2 regions of the Frateuria sp. GZRR35 genome follow, and region 2 is predicted to be linked to the other one. Evidence: predicted binding sites of a transcription regulator. Region 2 holds the regulator's gene; the other holds the start of a gene.
What was found. The regulator sigma-54, encoded in region 2, starts transcription at its own class of promoters, with help from an activator protein. The targets are predictions, from matches to a motif close to TGGCACGNGCNTTGC.
Positions count from the first base shown of each region.

Region 1: a site for sigma-54 is predicted at 2,051-2,065, ahead of ACFWZ3_RS12965 (flagellar basal body-associated FliL family protein). Genes of this name have one in related genera too.

Region 1 is NZ_JBHZGL010000011.1:23,668-29,122, forward strand. It holds gene fliO (flagellar biosynthetic protein FliO) at 1-114, opposite strand, end outside; gene fliN (flagellar motor switch protein FliN) at 119-454, opposite strand; gene fliM (flagellar motor switch protein FliM) at 451-1,464, opposite strand; gene ACFWZ3_RS12965 (flagellar basal body-associated FliL family protein) at 1,475-1,984, opposite strand; gene ACFWZ3_RS12970 (flagellar hook-length control protein FliK) at 2,909-3,916, opposite strand; gene fliJ (flagellar export protein FliJ) at 3,984-4,415, opposite strand; gene fliI (flagellar protein export ATPase FliI) at 4,412-5,455, opposite strand, start outside.
Region 2 is NZ_JBHZGL010000010.1:147,299-154,396, reverse strand. It holds gene lptA (lipopolysaccharide transport periplasmic protein LptA) at 1-543, shown strand, start outside; gene lptB (LPS export ABC transporter ATP-binding protein) at 547-1,266, shown strand; gene ACFWZ3_RS12820 (RNA polymerase factor sigma-54) at 1,367-2,806, shown strand; gene hpf (ribosome hibernation-promoting factor, HPF/YfiA family) at 2,939-3,262, shown strand; gene hprK (HPr(Ser) kinase/phosphatase) at 3,596-4,546, shown strand; gene rapZ (RNase adapter RapZ) at 4,552-5,457, shown strand; gene ACFWZ3_RS12800 (PTS sugar transporter subunit IIA) at 5,624-6,016, shown strand; gene ACFWZ3_RS12795 (HPr family phosphocarrier protein) at 6,009-6,278, shown strand; gene ptsP (phosphoenolpyruvate--protein phosphotransferase) at 6,275-7,098, shown strand, end outside.

The DNA.
Region 1 (5,455 bases), on a different contig from region 2:
GGCCACGAAGATCAGCGCGATCACCGCGGCGAGGCTCAGGAGCACGCGCAGCAGCTCGCCGCCGACATTGATGTCGGAGGCAGCGGCGGGGGCGGCAAAGATCAGGGCGAGCATGGAATCAACGCAGCTTGCGCACGCGCTCGGCCGGGCTGACCACGTCGGTCAGGCGGATGCCGAACTTCTCGTTGATCACCACCACCTCGCCGTGCGCGACCAGGGTGCCGTTGACGAACACGTCCAGCGGCTCGCCGGCGGCGCGGTCCAGCTCCACCACCGAACCCTGGTTGAGCTGCAGCAGGTTGCGGATGCTGATGCGGGTGCGACCGACCTCCATGGCGACCGTCACCGGCACGTCCAGGATCATGTCCAGGTTGACATCGCCACCCTCGACGGCAAAACCGTTCAGGGCGTCGGATTCGATGCGGTCGGCGACCGCGGCGTCGTTGGCAGTCATGCGCTTTTCTTCTCTGTGAACTCGCCGGACGCGCGCCGTTCGCGGCGGCCGACATGGGACTGGAACTGGATCGCCGTCTGGCCGTTGGCCTGGCCGTAGCGACCGCGGAACACCGGCACGTCTTCAGCGAAGACGGTGCACAGCTCGGGCAGCGTCACCGGGATCACGTCGCCCGGGCGCAGCTGCAGGAACTCGCCGATCGACAGTTGCGCCTCAAGCAGCAACGAGCTCAGCTCCACCTCGGCGTCGAGCACTTCCTCGTGCAGGTGCTCGGTGAAGCGGTCGTCGCGGTCGGCCAGGTCGCTCTGCACGCCGGCGTCGAGCAGCGTGCGGATCGGCTCGACCATCGCGTAAGGGAGCGTCAGGTGGATCTCGCCGCCGCCGCCGTCGAGCTCGACATGGAAGCGCGAGATCACTACCGTCTCGGTCGGGCTGACGATGTTGGCGAACTGCGGGTTGATCTCGGAGTTGATGTACTCGAACTCCAGCGGCAGCACCGGATTCCACGCCTCGCTCATGGCGCCGAACAGTTCGGTGAGCATGATCTGGATCACGCGGTTTTCGATCGCGCTGAAATCGCGGCCCTCGATGCGCGCGTGGAAGCGACCGTCGCCGCCGAAGAAGTTGTCGATCACCGTGAACACCAGCCGCGGCTCGAACACCACCAGCGCGGTGCCGCGCAGCGGCTTGATGCGCACCAGGTTGAGGTTGCTCGGCACCGCCAGGCTGTGCACGTACTCGGCGAACTTGACCATCTTCACGCCCAGCACCGACACCTCGCAGCTCTTGCGCAGGACGTTGAACACGCCCAGGCGGAAGAAACGCGCGAAGCGGTCGTTGACCATCTCCAGCGTCGGCAGGCGGCCGCGCACGATGCGGTCCTGCTGGGTGAAGTCGTAGGCCTGCACCGCCTCGGTCGGCGGCGGCTCGTCCTCGCCGGTGGCGACGCTGCCGCCGGTGACGCCATCCAGCAGCGCGTCGATTTCGTCCTGGGAAAGCAGGTCGCTCATGGGCGATGCCTCACTGCATCACGAAGCTGGTGAAGTACAACGCGTCGATGCCCGGCTTGCCGGTCCGCGCCTGGACGATCTTGCGCACCGCCTCCAGCGCCTCGGTCTGCAGCTTCTGCTTGCCGGCCGGGTCGCTGAGGATGGAGTAGCTCTGGCGGCTGAACAGCATCACCAGGGCGTTGCGCACGACGGGGTCGACGCCCTTGACGGTGTCCAGCGCAGCCTGGTCGTGCGACATCAGCGTGACGCCGACCTGCAGGTAGCGCATGGCGTCGTCATCGCGGAAATTGACCACGAAGGCCGGGTCCAGCGGCAGGAAGAACTCCGGTTGGGTCTTGGTCGGCGCGACGACACCGCCTTCCTTGTCGGTGGCCGCGGCGGCGGGCTTGTCGTGTCCGCGCGCGGCGAACAGATAGGCGCATGCGCCGGACACCGCCAGCAGCGCCACTACCAGGCCGATCACCAGCGGCGAGCGCTTCTTCTTCGCCGGCGCCACCGCTTCCTGTTCCGTACTTGCCATGCCTCAACCTCGGTTGTCGTTTTTCTTCGGCTGGCACCCGGGGCGCCGCCTTGCACGGGCCTCGTTGCAATCCGCGTGCCACGGCGCAAAGCGTTGGTCCTGCGGGGTTTGCGGCGGGCGTGGCGCTTTCTTGACGCGTGCCGGGGAACGGGCGCGTCGCGATCACGGCGGGCGCCTGGAAATCGGCGGGGGCGTGAAGGGGCGGATGGTGGGCGGGGGGCTTTTCGCAAGGCCTCCCCCATCCGCCCTTCGGGCACCTTCCCCCGTGAACGGGGGAAGGATCGAAATCGTGGCGCCCGCGCCCGAGTCCTTCCCCCGCGAACGCGTTGGGAGGGGAAGGATCGAAGTCGCGCCGCCCGAGCGCGAGTCCTTCCCCCGCGAACGCGGGGGAAGGTGCCGACAGGCGGATGGGGGCGCTTTTGGGCGGGATACCGGACTCACACCGTGGTGCATGAGCGTCAGGCGTGCGACGAGAGGCGCGTCGCGATCACGGCGAGGGCGTGAAGGGGCGGATGGCGGATGGGCGGCTTTTCGCAAGGCCTCCCCCATCCGCCCTTCGGGCACCTTCCCCCGTGAACGGGGGAAGGATCGAAATCGCGGCGCCCGCGCCCAGACCCTCCTCCGCGAACGCGGGGGGAGGGGAAGGATCGAAGTCGCAGCGCCCGTGCCCGAGTCCTTCCCCCGCGAACACGGGGAAGGGAAGGATCGAAATCGCGGCGCCCGTGCCCGAGTCCTTCCCCCGCGAAGGCGGGGGAAGGTGCCGACAGGCGGATGGGGGCGCTTTTGGGCGGGATACCGGACTCACACGGCGGTGCATGCATGCCGGCGTGCGACGAGCACGCTTCGGCGCCTGCACTCAGCGCGAACGGATCTCAGCCCCGTTCACCGTGGACGTAGTCCAAGCGGAGTCGAGGGGGTGAGCCCTCAGGCAAACGTATCGAGCATCCCGAGCGCCGCGACCGGCGTGCTCGCCATTACGGCCGGCTCGGCCTCAATCTCTCCGATCGTCCCGCTCGCCTCGCCGCCGCGCCCGCCTTCACCCTGCTGCTGGCGCTGTCCCACGTCCGCCTGGCCGAGCGCCAGGCCGTGCTGGGCCAGCAACGCGTCAAGCTGTGGCAGCGTCTGCTGGACAGCGTGCACGGCCGCCGGATGCTGCACGGCGAAGCTCACGTCGACGCGGTCGTGGTTCATGCTGACCTTGACGTCGACCGCCCCCAGGTCCTCCGGATGCAGGCGGATGCGCGCCTGCTTGACGTCCTGCAGGCCCAGCCAGACCACGTGCTGGCCCAACTCCTGCGCGAACGCCGGTGTGCCGGCCGGGCTGGCGACACTGAGGCTGTGCGCCGGGGCGACGGTCGTGGCGGCCTCGGGGGCCGGCATCGGGTTGGCGGACAGGCTGCCGAGCTGCGCCAGGTCGATCGGGGCGTCTTTTTGCTCGGCGGGCTTGGCGATCATCGGCGCCAGCGCTTTGGCATCGACGTTGATCGAGGGCTTGGCCGCCGCCGCGGTGGCCGCGGTGTTGGCGAGCAACACCATCGCGGCCGGTGTTTTCACGTCGGTGCCGGCGGTCACCGACTTGTTCGCCGCATGGGCCACCATGCCGGCCGCAGTCAGCGGCTTGGCCGGTGCGGCCTGCCCGATCAGCGCGAGCATGGCGGCGGCCAGTGCGGCAGCGTCCGGGTTGCCCTCGTCCTTCGCGGGTGCTTCGGCCGGCTTCTGCGTTTCGGCTTTTGCCGGCGACTTTGCCGTCGCCGCCTCGTGCTGGGCGTCGTCCTGCGACGGCTTGTCCTGCGCCTGCCCGTGCTGCTGGCGGGCGGCATCCAGGTGGCGGTCGAAGCGGCTCTCGTCCGCCTGGGAAGCAGGACTGGCGGCGGTTCGGGCCGGCGGCGGGGTCGGCTGGACGGGGTTCACGGCGGCGGTGGTCGCGCTCATGGGCACTTCCTCTCAAGGCTTCAAACAGCGTGCTGTCGATAGACGCCAGCAAACTTCGCGCCAAGCCCTAGCGTGCGGGGCGGCGGTGTTGCATGCGCTCGTCGATGTCGTTCTGCTCACGCCGCTCCTCGGCCTTGCGGTCCTGCTCGCGGTAGCGGTCGATCACGTTGTCCAGCGCGGCTTCGCGGGCGTGCGCGTCGCGCCACAGGCCGCGGACCTGATCGAGCAGGCGGCGCTGGCGTTCGATCTCCAGCACCTGCTGGTCGATCGCCCGGTCGATGCGCTCGACGAATTGCTGGCGGTTCATCAGCGCGGTGGCCGTCAAACCACCGACACCGGCAGGGGTGGCGTATTCCTGGCGGTAGCCACGCAGCTCCATGAGCTGGCGCTCGGCCTTGGCCAGCCGCTGCTGCTGTTCGGCCAGCTTGAGCACGGCATCTTCGCTGCGCTGTTTGGCCTGGTCAGCGGCCGGCTGCAGGCGATTGGCGCGCTTGCTCACGCGGTGGCCTCGGCGGCGAGGGCGTTCAGGGCGGCGATGCCGTCGGCGAGGTTCATCGGCTCATCCACTTCCTGCTGCAGGAACCCGCGCAGCCTGGGCCACATCACGATGGCCTGGTCGACCTGCGGATCCGAGCCCTTCTGGTAGGCGCCCACCGCGATCAGGTCGCGCTGCTGGCGGTAGGACGAGTAGACCTGGCGGAAACGTTGCGCGGCGCGCTGGTGCTCGCGCGCGGTGACCGCCGGCATGACGCGGCTGATCGAGGCTTCGATGTCGATCGCCGGGTAGTGGCCGGCTTCGGCCAGGTCGCGCGAGAGCACGATGTGGCCGTCCAGGATCGCGCGCGCGGCGTCGGCGATCGGGTCGTGGCGGTAGTCGTCGCCCTCGGTCAGTACGGTGTAGAAGGCAGTGATCGAGCCGCGGCCCTCGGCATCGTTGCCGGCGCGCTCGACCAGTGCCGGCAGCATGGCGAACACGGACGGCGGATAGCCCTTGGTGGCCGGCGGCTCGCCGATGGCCAGCGCGATCTCGCGCTGGGCCTGGGCGTAGCGGGTGAGCGAGTCCATCAGCAGCAGCACGCGCTGGCCGCGGTCGCGGAACCATTCGGCGATGGCGGTGGCGTACTGCGCACCGCGCAGGCGCTTGAGCGGCGGCGCATCGGCCGGTGCGGCGACGATCACCGCGCGGCGGCGGCCTTCCACACCAAGGGTGTGCTCGACGAATTCCTTCACCTCGCGGCCGCGCTCGCCGATCAGGGCCACCACGACGACGTCGGCGTCGGTGTACTTGGTCATCATGCCCAGCAGCGTGGACTTGCCGACGCCGGAGCCGGCGAACAACCCTAAGCGCTGGCCGCGGCCGACGGTGAGCAGCGCGTTGATCGCGCGCACGCCGGTGTCCAGCGGGGTGTCGATCGGCTTGCGTGCCATCGGGTTGATCGGTTCGGCCTTGAGCGCGGCATGTTCGCCGGTGTCGAGCGGGCCTTCGCCATCGAGCGGCACGCCGTCGGCGCCGATCACGCGGCCCAGCAGGCCCGCGCC
Region 2 (7,098 bases):
CTGGTACTGCTGGGCCTGCTGGTGCTGGCGCCGGCCCAGGCCAAGCGCAGCGACCGCGATCAGCCGATGGATGTACAGGCCTCGCACTTCGACGGCTTCCGCAAGCCCAACAGCACCACCACGCTCAAGGGCAACGTGGTGATTACCCAAGGCTCGCTGAAAGCCACCGGCGATCTGGCCAAAGTGCACTTCGACGCCAACGCCGAGATCGACAGCGTGGTGCTCACCGGCAGCCCGGCGCACCTCCAGCAGCTGGACGACAACGGCAACCTGATGCAGGGCGAGGCCGCCACCATCGACTACCAGGTGGCCAAGGATTTCGCCGTGCTGCAGGGACACGCCTCGATCAACCAGCACGGGCGCGGCGAAGCCCATGGCGACCGCCTCACCTACAACACGCAGACCAGCGAGATGACCGGCGACAGCGGTGGCGACGGCCGGGTGCACATGATCTTCAAGCCCAAGCCCAAGGCGGGTTCCGCCGCGGCTCCGGCAGCCGCTACCAGCACGCCCGCCCCCGCCACCAGCAGCGGGCAGCCCTGACCGATGCTCGCTGCCGAAGGCCTGCAGAAACGCTACCGCTCGCGCCAGGTCGTGCGCGATTTCGGTTTTTCGATCCGCCAGGGGGAAGTCGTCGGCCTGCTCGGCCCCAACGGTGCCGGCAAGACCACCTGCTTCTACATGGTGGTGGGCCTGGTCGAAGCCGACGGCGGCAGCATCCGGCTGGACCGCCAGGACATCACGGGCCTGCCCATGCACGCGCGCGCGCGGCTGGGCATCGGCTACCTGCCGCAGGAGGCCTCCGTGTTCCGCCGGCTCTCGGTGGCCGACAACATCCTGGCCGTACTCGAACTGCGCGAAGGCCTCACCGCCCGCCAGCGCAACGAACAGCTCGAAGGCCTGATGGACGAGCTGAAGATCGCGCACATCGCCGGCCAGAAAGGCATCAGCCTTTCCGGCGGCGAGCGCCGCCGCGTGGAGATCGCCCGCGCGCTGGCCGCGCAGCCGCGCTACATGCTGCTGGACGAACCCTTCGCCGGCGTCGACCCGATTTCGGTGGGCGAGATCCAGCGCATCGTGCGCCACCTGAAGGAACGCGGTATTGGCGTGCTGATCACCGACCACAACGTGCGTGAAACGCTGGGCATCTGCGACCGTGCCTACATCCTGAACGAAGGCGAGGTGCTCTCCCGCGGCACGCCGGCGCACATCCTGGCCGACGAAAAGGTGCGCGAGGTCTATCTGGGGCGCGAGTTCAAGCTCTGAAGCGGTGATGTGACGCAGGGCCCGCCAGCACCTGCCATCGCTATGGTCGCGTCACACCCGCCGGGGTAGGATGATCCCACGTCTCTCTGCTACGGCTGGCATGAAACCCGGGCTCCAGTTCCGACTCAACCAACAGCTCACCCTGACGCCGCAATTGCAGCAGGCGATCCGGCTGTTGCAGCTGTCGCAGCTGGAGCTGGAAGCGGAACTGCGCCAGATCGCCGAAGGCAACCCGCTGCTGGAGTTCGAGGAAGAATCGGCGCCCGGCGAAACCGAGGAGGAGAGCTACTCTCCCGCCCCGGACGAAGCGCCCACCGTCGACCACAACGCCGACGATGTCGCCGACTGGGGTGAATCGGGCACCTCCGCCGAGGCACCCATCGATTTCTCGCTCGGCAGCAATGCCCCCTCAGGCAGCCGTGGCGACGACGATTTCGAACCCCAGAACGCTGCGCCCGAGACACTTCAGGAGCACTTGCTGTGGCAGTTGAACCTGTCGCCGTTCAACACGCGACAGCGCCTGATCGCCACCGTGATCATCGACGCGCTCAACGCCGACGGCTATCTCGTCGAAGGCATCGAGGGCGTGCTCGCGGCCTTGCCGGCGGACCTCGATGCGACCATCGACGAAGTCGAGACAGTACGCCGCCAGTTGCAGCGCTTCGACCCCACCGGCATCGCCAGCGTCGACCTGCGCGATTGCCTGCGCGTGCAGCTGGAACAGTTCGAGGCCGACACCCCGCAGCGCGAGCTCGCGCTGCAGATCGTCGCCGGCGAACTTGAACTGCTCGCGCGCAACGACGTCGCCAAACTCGCACGCAAGCTGCGCGCAACCGAAGAAGAAGTCGCGGCCGCCGCATTGCTGATCCGCAGCCTCGATCCACGCCCCGGCGCCGCGCTCGACGCCACGCCGGTCGAGTACGTGGCGCCGGACGTCTACGCCTACAAGGAAGGCAGCCGCTGGAAGGTGAGCCTCAATCCGGACTGCCAGCCGAGGCTGGGCCTGAACCAGCACTACTGCAGCCTGATTGCGCAGGCGCGCGGCGAGGACGCCAGCTGGATGCGCGGCCAGCTGCAGGAAGCGCGCTGGCTGATCAAGAGCCTTGAATCGCGCGCCGAGACGCTAATGAAAGTTGCCGATGCGATCGTGCGCCGGCAGAGCGCTTTCCTGGACTACGGTCCGGAAGCGATGCATCCGCTGGTCCTGCGCGAAGTCGCCGAGGAGGTCGGCATGCACGAATCGACCATCTCGCGCGTCACCACGCGCAAGTACATCCATACGCCGCGCGGCACCTTCGAGCTGAAGTATTTCTTTTCCAGTGGCGTCTCCACCGAGGATGGTGGCGGCGCCTCGGCCACGGCCATCCAGGCCATGATCAAGAAGCTCATCGACGCGGAGGACACGCGCAAGCCGCTGTCCGACCAGGCCCTGGCCGAGGAGCTCAACCGCAAGGGCATCCAGGTCGCCCGCCGCACCGTGGCCAAATACCGCGAGGCACTGCGCATACCCAGTTCCAGCGAGCGCCAGCGCGCCAGCTGACCCTCTCTCCTGAAACCCGCCACTTGGAACCGGCCCGAACGATCCCATACGAGTGATAGACCGGCATGTCGTCACCATTGACGGTATGCGAACCCGCCGCCCCACGGCGGCCCGTAACAGAGGAGGCGCCCCATGCAGTTCCAACTCACCGGCCAGCAGATCGAAGTCACTCCTGCCCTGCGTGCGCATGCCGAATCCCGGCTCGATCGCCTGACCCGCCTCGACGAAAGGTGCCTGGGCCTGACCATGGTGCTGTCGATCGACAAGCTGCAACATTGCGCCGACGCCACCTTGAGCACCACGGGTGCCGCCCTCCACGCGGCGGCGTGCGGTGCGGACATGTACGCCTCCATCGACATGGTGTTCGACAAGCTCGCCGCGCAGTTGCGCCGCCATCGCGACAAGGTCACCGACAAGCACCAGCAGGAGGCGCGGGACGCCCGCCAGATCGGCTAAGCGGTCCCGCAACCGGCAAAAGAGACCCGCCTGGTGGCGGGTCTTTTTTTGCCCGAAGCGAAGCGCGATACCACGTACCCGAACCATCCCCCGCGACCGCGGGGGATGGTGCCGACAGGCGGATGGGGGCGCCTTTTGCGCGATATCTGGTCAGCCCGTCGCAAGGTTTCCCCATCCGCCCTGCGGGCACCTTCCCCGTGAGCGGGGGAAGGATGCAACGCGCAACGCCAGGCACGGCGGGCGGATCAGACTGCCGTTGCGACACTCGTTCACCCGCGCCCTCCCCCGCATAACTGGCACAATGCGTCCCGTTGCCCGCCGGAAGAAACATCCTTGGAACGCCTGACCGCACGACAACTCTTCGACGGTGTCCACGAGCGCATGGGCCTGCGCTGGGTGTCGGGCATGCGTGGCGAGGGACGCGTGCTCGAACCCGGCGCCACGGCCACGCGCCGCCCGTCGCTGGTCGGCTACCTCAACGTGATCTACCCCAACAAGGTGCAGATCATCGGTACCGAGGAGCTCAACTGGCTCGACAGCCTGGATTCCCGGCAGCGCTGGGAGGCGATGCACAAGATCGCCGCCTACCAGCCGGTGGCCCTGATCGTCACCAAGGACCAGACGATCCCCTCGGACCTGCGCGAGGTCGCCGAGGAAACCCACACGCCCTTGTGGATCAGCGCCAAGCGCGGCCACGAGCTGCTGACCTGGATGCAGTACCACCTGGCCCGCCTGCTGGCGCCGCGCATCACCCTGCACGGCGTCTTTCTTGAAGTCTTCTCGATCGGCGTGCTGATCACCGGCGAGTCCGGTTCGGGCAAGAGCGAACTGGCGCTGGAACTGATCAGCCGCGGTCATCGCCTGGTCGCCGATGACGCCACGGAATTCACCCTGATCGCGCCCGACGTGATCGACGGCACCTGTCCGGAACTGCTGCAGGACCTGCTCGAAGTGCGCGGCCTGGGCGTGCTTAACGTGCGCGAGATGTTCGGCCACACCGCGGTGAAGCATTCCAAGTACCTGCGCCTCGTGGTGCACCTCAAGCCCTTGCGCGAGGGCGAGGACATCGATGCCGCGACACGCCTGACCGGCGACACCAGCCACCGCGAGATCCTGGAAGTCTCCGTGCCGATGATCACCATTCCGGTGGCGCCCGGCCGCAACCTGGCGGTGCTGGTGGAAGCGGCGGTGCGCCACCATATGCTCAAGAGCAAGGGCATCGATCCCGCACAGACTTTCATCGACCGCCAGGCGCATCAGATGCGTCGGCTACCGCCCTGGTGAGATTCATGAGTACCAACGACACCGCGCCTTCGACCGGCCTCAACGACCCCAACACCGTGCACCTGGTGGTGCTAACCGGCATGTCCGGCGGTGGCAAGACGGTTGCGCTGCGCGCGCTGGAGGACCTGGAGTTCTACTGCGTCGACAACCTGCCCAGCGGCCTGCTGCCGCAACTGGTGCAGTCGGTGATGCAGGACGGCGGCGGACGGCGCCGGCGCATCGCCGTGGGCGTGGACGTGCGCAACCGTGGCGAGGATTTCGAGCACATGCCGCTGGTGCTCTCCGAGCTGGCCGCGGCGGGTGTGCACGTGCACCTGGTCTTCATCGATTGCCGCGACGAGGTGCTGATCAAGCGCTACTCGGAAACCCGCCGTCGCCATCCGCTGGCGATCCGTGGCGTTTCGCTGGCCGATGCGATCGCGGAGGAACGTCGCCTGCTGCGCCCGCTGATCGGGATCGCCGAGAAGGTGATCGATTCGAGCGACCTCAACGTGCACCAGCTGCGCCGGCTGATCGCCACCGGTTATGCGGCGGCCACCGAAGGCCTCACGTTGATGTTCCAGTCCTTCGCCTTCCGTCGCGGGCTGCCGTTGGACTCGGATTTCGTGTTCGACGCCCGCTGCCTGCCCAACCCGCACTGGCAGCCGCAGCTGCGCCCGCTCTCGGGCAAGGACGCACCGGTGCGCGAGTTCCTCGAGGCCGACCCGATGGTCGGCGAATACTTCGCCGACACCGCCCGCTGGCTCGACGCCTGGCTGCCGCGCTTCGAGCAGGACGACCGCAGCTACGTCACCATCTCGGTCGGCTGCACCGGCGGGCGGCATCGCTCGGTGTACCTGGTCGAGCGCCTGGCCCGGCACTACCGCGCCAAGCGCGAAGGCGTACTGACCTTCCACCGCGAGCTCGAATGATCATGTCCCCTTTTTTGCACGCCTGCAGGAGCGCATCCGTGGGCGACTGTCATGCTGGCCTCGCGACGGCACCCGGATACGCCATCGCACCCCGGTCGCGCACAGGTGCGTTCCTGCAGGGCGGACCTGTGGGCCGTGGTGGCGACAGCCCGGTGGGGTTCCTTCCATGAGCGTCGGCGTTCTCCTGATGACCCACGAGGCGGTCGGCAAGGCGCTGATCTCCGCCGCGCACCACGTCATGCCCAAGCTGCCGCTGAAGGTCGATGCGGTCGAGGTCCCGGCGCACGCCGACCCCGACGTCATGCGCACGCTCACCGCCCATCACGCCCGCGAGCTCGACCAGGGCGACGGCGTACTGGTGCTGGCCGACCTGTATGGCGCCACGCCCTGCAACATCGGCCTTTCGCTCACGGCGCTCGGGGTACGGTTGCGTTGTGTGTCCGGGCTCAACCTCCCGATGCTGCTGCGCGTGCTCAACTACGCCGAGAAACCGCTGGACGAACTGGCACAGGTGGCTGCCCATGGTGGCCGCGGGGGAATTTTCATCGACCATGCTTGAGCAGGAAATCACCGTCTCCAACAAGCTCGGACTGCACGCCCGCGCCTCGGCCAAGCTGGTGCAGCTGGTGCAGGGCTTCAAATCCACCGTGTGGCTGGTCAGCAAGGGCCGCGAGGTCAACGCGCAGAGCATCATGGGCGTGATGATGCTTTCGGCCGGCATGGGTACCCCGCTTACCGTGCGCGCCGACGGGCCCGACGAAGCGCAAGCGCTCGCCGGTGTCGTGGCGCTGTTCGAGCGCAAGTTCGACGAGGGCGCATGAGGCAGCTGTTGCCCGGCACCGCCGCCTCCAAGGGCATGGCCCTGGGCCGCGCGCGCCTGGTGCAACCAAGCCGCTACCTGGTCGACACCCGGCCGCTGGCCGATGATGAAATCGAGGGCGAGCTGCAAAACCTGCACCGCGCGCTCGACACGGCGCGGCAGGAACTTCACGAACTGCGCGGCCGCCTGCATGGTGCGCTGGCGCGGGAGGTGAACGAGTTCATCGATGCGCACAGCCTGCTGCTCGACGACAAGGAACTGCTGCGGGGCCTGGACGACCTGGTTCGCGTCGGCCACTACCGTGCCGGGGTCGCGCTGAAGAAGCAGCGCGACCGCCTGGCCAAGGTGTTCGAGGCCATGGACGACCCCTACCTGCGCAGCCGCCGCGAGGACGTCGACCAGGTGATCAACCGGGTGATCTCCGCGCTGCAGCGCCAGACCAGTCGCGAGGAACGCAAGCTCGCCGCGCGCGTGGGCGAGATCCTGGTCGCCGACACCATCGCGCCCGCCGACATGGCGCATCTGGTCGGCAACGGGCTGCTGGGCGTGGTGGCGAGCTCGGGCAGCCCGTATTCGCACAGTGCGATCCTGGCCCGCAGCCTGGACCTGCCGATGCTGGTCGGCACGCGCGATGCGCTGGCCACCATCCACGACGACGACCTGATCCTGCTCGACGCCGAGCGCGGCGAGACCATCGTCCATCCCACCGCGCAGGACCTGGCCCGCTACCGCGCCTGGCAGCGCGAGGCCGCGGCCGAAGGACGGCGCCTGGCCAAGCTCGCCAACGCGCCCACGCGCACCCGCGACGGCGTGCCGGTGAA